3 regions of the Anaerobacillus sp. genome follow, and region 1 is predicted to be linked to each of the others. Evidence: riboswitches for the same ligand, from Rfam matches in the RefSeq annotation. Region 1 holds a riboswitch; each other region holds the start of a gene.

Region 1 (4,873 bases):
TACCCCACGGAAAGATGCTGCGATAACTTGTATCATTGGTACGTTCCAAACCAACAGCGCAACTGCACCAGTTACTAAGAAAGATAATGGCATTGCGCGACTCGCTGGCCAGCGTAAGATAACCAAGAACAATAACACTGATAAAATTGGTACTAATGCAATGATTGCTAATAAACCTGTACTCAAAATAACTCCCCCTAGAATTAAATTCAAATGATCATCTTGTAACCAAAGGAAAGGAAATAGTCCCCACTAAAACCTATGAATAAATACCAATAACTCCCTTTTTGGTTGACAACCATATGTTATGGTCATCAGATGATTATTTGTAAGTGCTTTCATTATATGAAAAGTATCATATTTTATCAATGATAAGTTCAAAAAAAATTCATAAATATAGTTAATTCGTATAATAGTTAAAAATAGAACTATTATAGTGTTACGATTTTTGTATATAACTACAAACAATCGCAATTTTTAAATAGCTAAAATTTACTAGAGTGGTAAAAAATAAGTTGTTTACGTAAGAAAATCGAAATAGATATGGGATATGAGGAATTAATGAGGAGTTAACTAATAAGAAGGAGAATGTTGAATTAGACATTTACAAACTTCTAATTCAACATTCTTAAGTATCTATCGCTGTATCTCTATATCCTTTAGTAGTGTAGTAATGACATGTCCTGCCATAATAAGTCCTGATACAGATGGCACAAATGCATTTGAAGAAGGGGGCATTTTAGCTTTTCTTAACGGAGATTCTTCTTGTGCTTTTGAAACAATTTCCCTCCGGATTTCTTCACGAATTTTAATTGGTTGTTCATCAGAAAAAACAACATTAACGCCTTTATGTATACCTTCTTTACGAAGTTTTGTACGAATAACTTTTGCAATAGGATCATAACTTGTTTTTGAGATATCGGCAATTCGAAGTCTTGTTGGGTCCATTTTATTCGCTACCCCCATACTCGAGATCATTGGAATTTTACGTCTCAAACATTCTTTCATCAAATGAATTTTATAGGAGATTGTATCTGACGCATCGACAACGAAATCAAGTCCATATTCAAAAAAAGCTTCATACGTTTCCTCGGTGTAAAACATCTTCAAAGCAATTACTTCACACTCTGGATTTATATCAGCAATTCTAGCCTTCATCAAATCAACTTTTGGTTGCCCAACAGTTGAAAGCAATGCGTGAATTTGACGGTTTACGTTTGTAATATCGACGTCATCTTTATCTACCAAAACTAGTTTTCCAACACCAGATCTAGCCAGTGCCTCTGCAGAAAAAGACCCTACCCCTCCAATACCTAAAACAGCAACAGTGCTATTTTTTAAAATATTTAATCCATCATGGCCAATAGCAAGTTCATTCCTAGAAAATTGATGTAACATTAAAATTTCTCCTTCCAAATTCCTATTAATACGATAGGAAATCTAAACTTCACGAATAAAAATATATCATATGCTGTATTAAATGTAAATTTCCCTTTTAATATAGTCACTATACAGAAAAGTACTAGCGCCTGGTTAGCCAAGCTACTACCTCGAGAAACTTCTTGTGCTTTGCGAAGAGTAACCGCAGGAGCAGCGACAAGCAAATGTTCTGGCAGGAAAGCAACTTCTTGGAATACTCCTGTGCAGCTTTGCGACGAGCAAGTGAAACGGCGAAGGAGCACAGTGCGTTTTTTCACTTTTTCGCTGACAGGTTATTTGACCTCGAGGGGCTGGGCGCTAGTACTAGACATCAAAAAAAAGTACTAGCGCCCTGGTAAGCCAAGCTACTACCTCGAGAAACATCTTGTGCTTTGCGATATCATAAGAAAAAAACCTAGGAGAATTCCCAGGTTTGTGTTTCGAATAGAATAGAGTCCCGACATGCCGTATTACCTATAGTTTTGAACCTGCATAAGCAGGTGGGTGCCCTGTTTAACTTCTTGTACTTCCTCTCTAGGAAGGCTTGCACGCCAAGTTAAAACTTCAAGCTCCCATATTAAAAATGTTGGCTCAAAACGTATAGTATCCTACAAACACTTCAGGACTCTCATTTGTTGTTTTTATAATATCACGATTTAATTTTGAATTCAAGTTTGTCAAAAAATGCTCGAAATTTAGACTAATTTATTCACGTTGATCATAAAGCCTTTAACTTTTCATTTTTCTTTTTAATGTGGACTTCTTTTCTAACACGTAAAACGGGGTATAGCTCTATGTTTTGCTGAATTATATTTAATTTGTGACCCGGTTCATCAACAGTTACTAACATCGCTATTTTCTCGTCATTCTCAAATTGGACAACGTCACTTACTTTATATTTTACCTGTTTTAGCAACTGATAAACCTCTTTTTCATACTTTAAATCAAATAATAAAAGAAACTCACTAAACCCTTCTTTACTTACTAGTTTTCTTTTGACTAGCTGTTGTTGAGTGTCTTTCTTTAATAATTGATGAAGATAATCTTCAATCATACTTGTCGCTGTTGGTTTTTTACCGGCACCTGGACCTGAAGCAACAAAATTACCTAACCAATCTCCTTGCAAATAAACTCCATTATTCTCATTTTCGATCGCTGTTAAGGGGTACTTTTCTTCAACAAAACTCGGTGTAATTGATCCTTTCACCTCGTCTCCATCATAATAAGCCTCTGCAATATATTTTAATTTCAACCGAAAATATTCGCCTGCTTTGAAATGCCAACTTTTTAATTGAGACAATCCTTTCCTTTGAAATTGTTCAGGTTTAGGCCAACTACCAAAACAAAGCCTACAAAGAATTTGTAGCTTGTATAGAGCATCATACCCTTCAATGTCAGCGGTAGGATCTGCCTCAGCAAACCCGCGTTCCTGTGCTTCTTTTAAAACACTTTCAAATGTACGAGTTCCATCTTGTAACTTAGTAATAATGTAGTTTGTCGTTCCATTTAAGATACCAGATACTCTCTCAACTGAAGTCCATTGCAACTGACTCTTAAGTGTATTTATAATTGGAATACCACCTGCAACTGTCGCTTCAAATCCGATGAAGGTTTCGTTTTTCTTGGCTAAGTTCTCTAGTAAAAAACCATGCTTAGCTACTAACTCTTTATTTGCTGTGATAATCGCGGTTTTTTTCGTTAATAAAAACGTTAAATAATCCAGTGCAGGTTGTTCACCACCCATTGCCTCAAAAACAACATCAAAATCATGTTTAAAAAATTCAGTAGGAGAATCTGTTAGTAAATGAAAGTTATCTACACCTAAATACCTGTTTTTGTTTCTAATAAGAATTTTTTCTACACTAATTTTTTCTTGTAAAAGGTTCTCTAGATAGTCTTGAGTTTCTGATATCCCCTCATACACACCCGAATTTACTGTACCAAAGCCTAGTAAACCAATCTTAAGCAATGCCATCAGCTCCTTTTTATCCATAAACTAGAAAAAACCTCTCCAGATAAGGAAAGGTTTTCATGTGCCTTCACTTATCTACCAGAGCCGATAGCTCTGCTGAAATTAGCACCTTGTCTTTACGATTAAGATAAACATGTGGACCACTTGCCATCACAGTAATCTTAATCTAAACAGGTTGCCGGGCTTCATTGGGTCAGTCCCTCAGCCTCTCTTGATAAGTAGTATATAATTTTCATAACAGTTACTTTTTGAATTGTATAACTATTTCAAAACTTCTAAAATTGACGTAAACACAATATATCATGTTTAATTTGAAATGTAAATTAATTCTAGCTTGGACAATCGAACTTTTTTTCAGGCAATTCGACCTTGCTTGACAGATTACGCTTGTACTTTCTCTTCCTTTTTGGGAATGACAGAAAGGTTTAACTCTTGTAGCTGAGATGAACTTACGCCACTCGGGGCATTTGTTAATAAACAACTAGCACTTGCCGTTTTTGGGAAAGCAATTGTATCACGTAAATTTGTTCTTCCTGCAAGTAGCATAATTAAGCGGTCTAATCCTAAGGCAATACCGCCATGTGGAGGTGTTCCATATTCAAATGCTTCCATCAAAAACCCAAATTGACTACGAGCTTCTTCATCAGAAAAACCTAGTGCTTTAAACATATTTTCCTGTAGTTCTCGCTCGTAAATACGTTGTGAACCACCACCAAGTTCGTATCCGTTTAAAACTAAGTCATAAGCTTCCGCTCTAACCCTTTCTGGCTCAGTAGTTAATAATTCGATATCCTCTTTAACTGGTCGTGTAAACGGATGATGTTCCGCTACGTAACGGTCTGCATCTTCGTCGTATGACAATAACGGGAAATCTGTTACCCATAAGAAATTAAATTTCGTCTTATCAATTAAATCTAATTCCTTAGCGAACTTCATACGAAGTGCTCCTAAGCTATCAAATACAACTTTCTTTTTGTCAGCTCCAAAGAATAATAAGTCGCCAATTTCAGCATTTAAAGCTTTACGCATTTCTGCTTGCTCTTCTTCGCTTAAGAATTTAGCAATCGGTCCTTTAAATCCGTCTTCCTCAACTTTTAACCAAGCAAGCCCTTTTGCACCGTAAATAGCTACGAACTTAGCTAAATCATCAATTTCTTTACGAGAATACTTTAATGCCCCACCTTTAACATTAATCCCTTTAACTATTCCACCATTTTCAATAGCGGAGGTAAATACTTTAAAACCACAATTTTTTACGATAGCTGAAAGTTCCACAAGCTCCATTTCAAAACGAGTATCTGGTTTATCTGACCCATAGCGGTTCATGGCTTCATCATACGATAATCTTTGGAAAGGAACAGTGACCTCAATTCCTTTCGTTTCCTTCATTACTTTTACCATCATTTCTTCCATCATTGATAATAAATCTTCTTTATCCATAAATGAAGTTTCAATATCGACTTGAGTAAATTCCGGTTGGCG
Region 2 (4,873 bases), on a different contig from region 1:
ACGAAACGATACGTTCCGCCATAAACATCTTCAGTAATTAACACGTGATCGCCCTTTGAAAGAAGCATAAATGCAGTTGAAATAGCAGCCATTCCTGACGAAAAGGCAAAACCACGTGTTCCACCCTCCAACTGCGCGATGACTTCTTCAAGAGCTTTGCGAGTCGGATTAGCCCCTCTTGCATAATCGTATTCACCAAACTCATCGAAGGAAAATTGGTGAAATGTAGACGAATGATGAATTGGCACACTTACGGCACCAGTTTGTTGATCGACTTTATGGTTATTGTGCAAGAGTTTTGTTTGGATATGGTATTGATCAGCCAATGTTAGCTCCCCCTTCGATACATGCCAATGCTTGCGTCAAGTCATCAATTAAATCTTCTTTATTTTCAACACCTACGGAAAAACGTAAAAGTCTTTTACAGACTCCAAACTTTTCACGAACATCCTCTGGAATATCGGCGTGCGTTTGGGTTGTAGGATACGTCATTAAACTTTCTACGCCACCAAGACTTTCTGCAAAGGTAATTAGCTTCAAATTTTGTAATAGTTTATTTACAGATTTAGGATCTTTGATCCTAAAAGACAGCATTCCCCCACGACCTGGGTATAAAACATCTGTAACCAGTGGATGCTCTGTTAAAAAACTGGCCACTACTTTTGCATTTTCTTCGTGCTTCTCCATTCTTAAAGCCAACGTTTTCAACCCTCTAATTAATAACCAAGAGTCAAACGGGGATAATGTCGCACCAATACCATTATGGAAAAAGCCAATCCTTTCAGAAAGACCATCACCTTTTGCAACAATCAGACCTGCTAAAACATCATTGTGGCCACCTAAATATTTCGTTGCACTATGAATTACTATATTTGCCCCCTCTTCAATTGGCCTTTGAATATAAGGGGTATAAAATGTATTATCGACAATTAGTAACAGTTCATATTTTTTTGAAATATCACTTACTCTAGTAATACTCAACTCTTGCATTAGTGGATTTGTAGGAGTTTCAATAAAGATTGCTTTCGTAGCTTTAGTAACCAAAGCTTCCAACTGTTCGAAATTGACTCCATCCCAATATCGGAAGTTCACACCCCAATGTTTCCAGCCTTGTTCAAACAGGCGATACGTCCCCCCATATAAATCCTGGCAAACAATAATTTCATCTCCTTGTTTGAATATAGACATAACGGTTTGAATTGCAGCCATCCCTGAACTGCATGCAAAACCGCGATCCCCACCTTCTAATAAAGCAATCCCTTCTTCTAAAATATGTCGGGTCGGATTTCCAGTCCTACTATAGTCATATCCTGTTGACTGACCAATTCCTTCATGACGATAGGCTGTTGAAAAATAAACCGGTGGATTAACCGTACCTGTTTTTGTATCACTTCTATTACCTAACTGTACTAACTGCGTTTCAAGATGCTTAAATCCCATATTCTCCACCCCTTTAAATTAACGCTTTAAATGACTAAAAATTAACTAAATAAAAAGACTTCTTCTAAATTAAGAAGAAGTCACTGATAGCAGTTTCCTTCTTCTTATCTTTCAAGTTTTGAAAAACTTGATGGATTTAGCACCTGACCACTATAGGCTGGTTGCTGAGATTTCATAGGGCCACTTCCCTCCATCTCTCTCGATAAGAATTAAACGAATTATATGAATTTTTATTTTATATTGATTATTAAACTACACTATTTCGAGAGCAAATGCAACTCTTTTTGCGAAATAGGTTTTAAAACATTAATAAATAGACTATTATCGCCAATTAAAAATAACCTTAAAACAACTTTTTACTTTTTTAGAAGATGTCGCTGAATTCCCTTGAACAAGCCTCTAAAATAGTTAGAGTTTTGAAGAAAGCGAAAGGCAGCGACTTTTCATTGAAGATGGTGTTTTTTATTGCGGTTGTGCATCTATTTGTAACCCTTCTTCATTTCCACAGACACATCGTTTAAACCCAGTTTCATAATTCCCATCCCTATTTAATTTACCGCGCAAAATAAACTTCTCGCCACAATCATAGCACCTTACAGTTACCTTATACCTTTGTTTAGGTTCTAACAATACTTTCACCTCTTTAACACACTTCTGTCTATAGACTATTTATACCCTATTTTTGGCGTTTTTTTCACTATTGGAAATCTTTTTTTACTGTTTTTCGTTAGCTAGTTTAACTTTCTTTAACGCTAGCCACCATAAGAAAATCATAAACGGCAACATCATATACACCCAATAATTAGAAACAAAAAGAATATAATCATACATACCATGCAATAACCACGGTATTAGGAAGGCAAATAACAAAAGCTTTTTCTCATTACTTTTATTACTAAACTTAGCCTTACCAAAGTAATAACCCATAATAACACCGAATAACGCATGCCCTGAAACTGGCAACAACGCTCGAACTAATGCGAGATCGACTCCATATCCATAAGCGACCAGATAAAAAATATTTTCCATCGTAGCAAATCCTAACGAAACACTAACGCCATAGACAATCCCATCGTAATGTTGATTGAACTCGGCGTGTTTGTATGCAGTATAAAATAAGATAAACCACTTAAAAAACTCCTCAAATAAAGCTGCAGAAATAAAGGCTTGTGAAAGTGTATTTATTAAGTACCCCTCTTCTTGAAAGGCATATTGAATAACCAGCACTGGAAACACTAATAAAGCTCCAAAAATAAAGCTTCTAAATACCATGCCAAGAGGCTCAGAATTATATTTATCTTTTAAATAAAAAAAACAAAGTAGAGCTAGGCTAGGAGCTAAACTTGCAAAAATGATACTAACCATTACAACTAGGTTCCTCTCTCTCTTTTTTCTAATGGTAACATGTATCTTAGTTAGATGAGAAGTAAAAAAACATAGACTTTACTCTATGTTTTTTACTCTCATTCAAATTTTTCTTTAACTTGTTCATTTGCTAATAATAAAACAATTAGTTTAATCCTAGCTTTCTTACTATCTAAGTCCCCACCTAAGATAACACCCGCTTTAACTAAGTCATAGGCACTTCCTAAATATTCATAAGTTGGATACACATAGCCCTCTTCACTAGCAGTGGTAATTAAAATGTATATTCCTTTGCTTAACGCTTCACCAATCGCCTCCATCATGAGAGGCGAAACTTGCCCACGGCCCGTACCTTCTAAAATAATTCCACACGTTTTTGACTCGATTGAAGCTCTTAAAAATTTATCATCTGCATTTAAATAACTCATAATGATATCTACATTAGGAATTTCTCTAGGACTTTCAATTTTATAAAATTCGCGGTTAGCCGGTTTTTGATATAAATAAACTTTATCGTTATCAATAATACCTAGATAACCAAAGCCAAAGGCATTAAACCCTTGGATATTTGAAGCGTGTTCTTTCTTCACGTATTTCGCAGCGAATATACGTTCATTAAAAACAACGACTGTTCCAACACCTTTTAATTGGTGATCACATGCTGTATAAATAGCATGTCGTAAATTAATATAAGAGTCACTTCCAATTTCATCGGGAGCGCGTTGTGAACCTGTAATAACAATTGGTCGTTCATCAGCAATGACCAAGTCCAAAAAGTATGCCGTTTCCTCCAACGAATCAGTTCCATGAGTGATGACAATCCCGTCAATTTTGCTATTTTTAAAAATTTCGTCTATCTTTACTTTTATATCTAATAAATCTGCAATTGTAATATGCATACTCGGCTTTTGAAGGATAGAAATGACTTCAACCTCAATATCATTTGGTATTCCACAAATTTTGGCTAGTTCATTTCCTGTTAATTCCCCTGCAACAAGTCTACCTTCTTTATTAGGTTTACTTGCAATTGTACCCCCAGTGGCTAATAACACTACTTTTTTCATTGACCCACAACCTCTTTTATTGATTTCATACCGCTTCTAATTATAGCAAAGAGTGAAAATAAGGTAAAATTACACCTCACTGAGATTAAGAATTATAAGTTTGAGATACTTTCATGAATTCCATAATTCAATATTTATCGCCATTAAGATACTATATTTAGTTGGGTAAAGTCGCCACAACTAAACATAGTTTGATATGGCTCGTTTTTGATAATTATGAAAATCATTCACTTATCTTCAAAAAAAATGAAATTGAAACTGCAAAGTCATCAGTCTCAATCTCATTTTCATCATCTTCAATAAAGCTATAAATACACTAAACGTCAAACTAATATTAAACACTTCTCTATTTGATTAGATCCACCCTCTAAAGCGTGAGGCTTCTGCCATTTTACGAACACCAACCATGTACGCTGCCAAACGCATATCTACCTTACGAGAACCTGAAAGTCGGTAAACATTTTCAAATGATGTGACCATCACCTTTTCTAACTTTGTCTCAACTTCTTCTTCTGTCCAATAGAAGCCCTGATTATTTTGAACCCATTCAAAATAAGAAACTGTTACGCCTCCAGCACTAGCTAACACGTCTGGAACTAACAGAATGCCACGGTCAGTTAACACCTTTGTAGCTTCTAATGTGGTCGGCCCATTGGCAGCTTCAACGACGATTTGAGCTTTAATGTTGTGAACATTTTCTTCTGTAATTTGATTTTCAATTGCAGCTGGTACTAAAATGTCACAATCCAACTCTAATAGTTCTTTATTTGAAATTGTATCTTTAAATAACTTCGTTACCGTTCCAAAGCTATCACGACGATCTAGTAAATATTCAATGTCCAATCCTTCTGGATCGTGGAGTGCACCGTAAGCGTCTGATATACCAATTACTTTAGCACCGGCATCGTGCATAAACTTCGCTAGAAAGCTCCCTGCATTTCCGAACCCTTGGATGACAACTCGTGCTCCTTCAATAGGAATACCTTTCTTTTTCGCAGCTTCAC
Region 3 (4,873 bases), on a different contig from region 1:
TGGAGGTAATACTCCAAAAGCATCCGCCGTTAGAAAAATAATTGTACTAGGGTGGCCTGCGACACTTGGAATGACTGAATTTGGAATCGATTGAAGTGGGTAGGCAGCACGAGTATTTTCAGTTAATGATGTATCATGATAATCTGGATTAAAATTTTTATCTAAAACGACATTCTCTAAGACTGCGCCAAAGCGAATTGCGTTGTAGATTTGTGGTTCTTTTTCCTCGGTAAGACTGATACATTTTGCATAGCAACCACCTTCGATATTAAAAACACCAGTGTGTGACCACCCATGCTCGTCATCACCGATTAAATGGCGATCTGGATCAGCAGAGAGAGTTGTTTTCCCTGTTCCAGATAGACCGAAGAATAAAGCTACATCACCTTCATCTCCAACGTTTGCTGAGCAATGCATAGAGAGGACATTTTTTTCAGGCAATAAATAGTTCATAATTGAAAAAATTGATTTTTTTATTTCTCCAGCATATTCGGTACCACCAATAAGAACTGTACGTTTCTCAAAAGAGATGATAATAAACGTCTCTGAATTGGTACCATCAATTGTTGGATTAGCTTTAAATCCAGGTGCTGAAATAATCGTAAACTCAGCCTCATGAGTCGCTAGCTCAGCTTCTGTAGGGCGGATGAACAATTGGCGAGCGAAGAGATTGTGCCAAGCAAACTCATTTATAACACGAATTGGGAGGCGATATCCCTTATCTGCACCTGCATAGTTTTTTGAAGCATAGACTTTATCTTTTGTTTTTAAATATGCTAGTACTTTTTTATATAAATTTTCAAATACATCTTTACTAATCGGTTGGTTTACAGCCCCCCAATTAATTTTGTTTCTTACAGAAGTTTCTTCTACGATGTACTTATCCTGAGGTGAACGTCCTGTGTATTTACCAGTTGTTGCAAGAAGGGCTCCAGTGGAAGTTAATTTGCCTTCTTTTCGCTCAAGAGCACTTTCCACTAATTGTGATATCGGTAAGTCGTGGCAAATATTATCACCCTTCAAAACATTTTCTAATTCTGTTTCATAACTAAGTGTACTCATTCGCACCAAAACCCTTCCTAATATTGTTTTTTTAAAGAATAAATTTTCTGGACTTCCATAAAGCCTGTTTTGACGAGCGTCCAACACTCGATTTAAGAGCTAGTCAGAATAAAAGTTTAAAAAATACAGTTGACCGTTTATCAATGACTATACTTTTTAATTTATGCTGTAATTACCTTCTTTGTCAATAATTAGTATAACACATTAAGATTAATAGTCTATACTATTCACCTTTTTTTATTTCGACAATAATGAATTTCATCATTCTTTCTTTTCGCTACTAAGTTCTAAATGTAGTTGCGTTAAAACCATTCGCAACTACATATAGTTTGATATAGCTCGATTAAGGTAATGATGAAATTCACTTAATTAAAGTAGCATTTTGGTTACTCTCGATGAATGATTTGGAGTGAGGGAAAAAAGCAAAGTAATTATCGACAAAACTAGGCAAGATCAACGAAAATAGGTTGACTTTATATAACTGTTACGATATGATATGACCCGAACGGATACTCTTATCCCGAGTCGGTGGAGGGACAGGCCCGAAGAAACCCAGCAACCAACACTTAAATGTTTGCTTCATTAGCTAACATTCCATCATAGTGAAAAGGTGCTAACCTGCAAGACTACGGTCTTGATCGATAAGAGGCGAAAGGCTTATAATCAAAACCTTTTCCTCATCTTTGGGAAAGGTTTTTTCATATGAGGCTAAAATTATTTGTGTTTGTCAACGATGTACCGTGACTTTCACGAAGATGAAAGAAATTAGTCTAATCTTAGTGTAACCATAGAAAAAATGGTTAAGCTAGGTTTAAAAGGAAATGATTTGTTCTTTCAAAAAATTCTGTTTGACTACACAGTCAATAGGGAAAATGAGTACCGTATCAAAGAAGTACATACCCTAAAAAGGTTGAAGGAGGTACAAAAAATGACAGATAAGAAAACACGTCGTTTATTTACATCAGAAAGTGTAACTGAAGGTCATCCAGATAAGATTTGTGACCAAATATCAGATTCGATTCTTGATGCTATTTTAGCTAATGATCCTAATGCCCGTGTTGCGTGTGAAACATCAGTAACAACTGGTTTAGTACTCGTTGCAGGAGAAATTACAACATCTACATATGTTGATATTCCTAAGATTGTACGTGAGACGGTTCGTAACATTGGCTACAACCGCGCTAAGTATGGTTTTGACTCTGAAACTTGTGCAGTATTGACATCAATTGATGAGCAATCAGCTGATATTGCCCAAGGTGTTGATCAAGCTCTTGAAGCACGAGAGGGTTTAATGACAGATGAAGAAATCGAAGCAATTGGGGCAGGAGATCAAGGGTTAATGTTTGGCTATGCAAATAACGAAACACCTGAATTAATGCCACTACCAATATCACTTGCTCACAAGCTAGCTCGTCGTTTAACAGAAGTTCGTAAAGAAGAAATCCTTCCTTATTTACGTCCAGATGGTAAGACGCAAGTAACCGTTGAGTACGATGAGAATAATAAACCTACACGAATTGATACGATTGTTATTTCAACCCAACATCATCCAGAAATTTCGTTAGAGCAAATTCAACGTAATCTAAAAGAGTATGTGATTAAGCCAGTTGTACCTGCTCATTTAATTGATGAAGAGACTAAATACTTTATTAATCCAACAGGGCGTTTCGTTATCGGTGGACCACAAGGTGACGCTGGTTTAACAGGACGTAAAATCATTGTTGACACTTATGGGGGCTATGCACGCCATGGTGGTGGAGCATTCTCTGGTAAGGATCCAACAAAAGTTGACCGTTCAGCAGCTTATGCAGCTCGTTATGTTGCGAAGAACATTGTTGCCGCAGGACTTGCTGATCGCTGTGAAGTTCAACTTGCTTATGCAATTGGTGTAGCGCAACCAGTATCTATTTCAATTGATACATTTGGCACAGGGAAAGTTTCTGAAGAAATATTAGTGGAAGTTGTTCGTTCAAACTTTGACCTTCGTCCAGCTGGTATTATCAAAATGCTAGACCTACGTCGTCCGATCTATAAGCAAACTGCTGCATATGGGCACTTTGGACGTACAGATATTGAGTTACCATGGGAATTCACAGATAAAGCAGAAGCATTAAAAGCTCAAGCTCTAAAATAATAGAAAAGTGGCTGTCCAAAAGTAAAGTCACCTAACGTAGTATAAATAGATCGTGTACAACATACACCTCTAGATATAGTACGTTAGGTGAACCGAAACTTATTGGACAGCTTTTTTTTGTTCAAAAAATAGACACAACCCTTTGTCACTTTTTAGCGAATAGGGCAAACGCTTTCTTTGTAGGTAGGAAAAGATATCAATTTTTTTCCTAGCCAAGTATTTATGAAATCAGGAAAATAATGAGAGATTTTGTCACAAGAATTATATGAAAATTGCATAGATTTGGGATTAATATAGAGGTATTACTATTTTTACCGTCGAAATGTAATATTAAGAATATTATGTAAAAAGTGTTTGAGGAGGGAGTTTGTGATAACTAAACCTAGTGATCACGATCTTTATTTATTTCACCAAGGCAACTTATTTAAAAGCTATAGCTTTATGGGGGCACATCCTAAAGTAGAGGAAGGGAAAGATGGTGTACGTTTTACAGTTTGGGCACCAAATGCAGTTAATGTCAATGTAGTTGGTAGTTTTAACCAATGGGTTGGGGAAAAACACCCAATGAAACGAGTAACACCAAATGGAATTTGGACACTGTTTATTAAAGGTCTAAAAGAGGGCGATTTGTATAAATATGAATTAGAAAGCAAGTCAGGTAAGACGTTTCATAAATCTGATCCTTATGCTTTTTACTCCGAAATACGTCCCAATACTGCCTCTTTAATAACCTCTCTTGATGGTTACCAGTGGAAAGACGAGCAATGGCAAAAACAAAAGCAGAAACAAACGATTTATGAGGAACCACTCTCGATTTACGAAGTTCATCTTGGTTCATGGAAGGTTAATAAAGATGGAGAGTTGTATACTTATCGCCAGCTTGCCCATGAACTTGTGGACTATGTTAGCGAAATGGGCTATACACATATTGAAATCTTACCTATTTCAGAACACCCATTTGATAAATCATGGGGCTACCAGTTAACAGGGTATTTTTCAGTGACAAGCCGCTTTGGTACCCCAGATGACTTTAAATACTTAGTTGATTGTTGCCACCAAAGAGGAATTGGTGTCATCCTAGATTGGGTTCCAGGTCACTTCTGTAAAGATGACCACGGCTTACGTCTTTTTGATGGAGAACCAGTTTTTGAATATAAAGATATACAAAAGGCTGAGAAAAAGGAATGGGGCACGCTTACCTTTGATTTTGGTCGTCCAGAAGTTGTCTCATTTTTAATTTCAAACGCCATTTTTTGGATGGATGTTTATCATATTGATGGGCTCCGCGTCGATGCTGTTTCTAGCATGCTTTATTTCAATCACGGTAAAAGCGATGATGAAGTCGTAGTTAGAAACCAATATGGAGGCTATGAGAATCTAGAAGCGATTTCATTTATACAAAAATTAAATGAAACGGTCTTTCATTATTACCCAAATGCGTTAATGATGGCTGAAGAATCTACGGCGTGGCCAAATGTAAGTGGACCTACGTATTTAGGAGGCCTTGGTTTTAATTTCAAATGGAATATGGGTTGGATGAACGACATGCTTAAATATATGGAGCTAGATCCGATCCATCGAAAGTTTCAACACCAACTCATTACATTCTCTATTTTATATGCATTTTCCGAAAATTTTATATTACCAATCTCTCATGATGAAGTGGTCCATGGGAAA

Evidence for each region. A riboswitch is a leader RNA that binds a small molecule or an ion and turns the genes downstream of it on or off. The one in region 1 is predicted to bind S-adenosylmethionine.
Region 2: it holds a riboswitch for S-adenosylmethionine, as region 1 does, so the genes downstream of both, ACK4M9_RS15435 (methionine biosynthesis PLP-dependent protein) here and ACK4M9_RS00175 (homoserine dehydrogenase) in region 1, are expected to answer to the same signal.
Region 3: it holds a riboswitch for S-adenosylmethionine, as region 1 does, so the genes downstream of both, metK (methionine adenosyltransferase) here and ACK4M9_RS00175 (homoserine dehydrogenase) in region 1, are expected to answer to the same signal.

What each region holds. Positions count from the first base shown of each region.
Region 1 covers NZ_JBKBWN010000001.1:31,924-36,796, forward strand. The annotation lists gene ACK4M9_RS00160 (L-lactate permease) at 1-186, opposite strand, end outside; gene ACK4M9_RS00165 (tRNA threonylcarbamoyladenosine dehydratase) at 637-1,398, opposite strand; RNA gene ssrS (6S RNA) at 1,870-2,048, opposite strand; gene ACK4M9_RS00175 (homoserine dehydrogenase) at 2,138-3,412, opposite strand; SAM riboswitch class I at 3,460-3,612, opposite strand; gene aspS (aspartate--tRNA ligase) at 3,773-4,873, opposite strand, start outside.
Region 2 covers NZ_JBKBWN010000011.1:46,662-51,534, reverse strand. The annotation lists gene metC (cystathionine beta-lyase) at 1-326, opposite strand, end outside; gene ACK4M9_RS15435 (methionine biosynthesis PLP-dependent protein) at 319-1,440, opposite strand; SAM riboswitch class I at 1,542-1,649, opposite strand; gene ACK4M9_RS15430 (hypothetical protein) at 1,903-2,070, opposite strand; gene prsW (glutamic-type intramembrane protease PrsW) at 2,155-2,805, opposite strand; gene ACK4M9_RS15420 (asparaginase) at 2,904-3,869, opposite strand; gene ACK4M9_RS15415 (Glu/Leu/Phe/Val family dehydrogenase) at 4,224-4,873, opposite strand, start outside.
Region 3 covers NZ_JBKBWN010000004.1:172,218-177,090, forward strand. The annotation lists gene pckA (phosphoenolpyruvate carboxykinase (ATP)) at 1-1,062, opposite strand, end outside; SAM riboswitch class I at 1,575-1,710, shown strand; gene metK (methionine adenosyltransferase) at 1,991-3,196, shown strand; gene glgB (1,4-alpha-glucan branching protein GlgB) at 3,566-4,873, shown strand, end outside.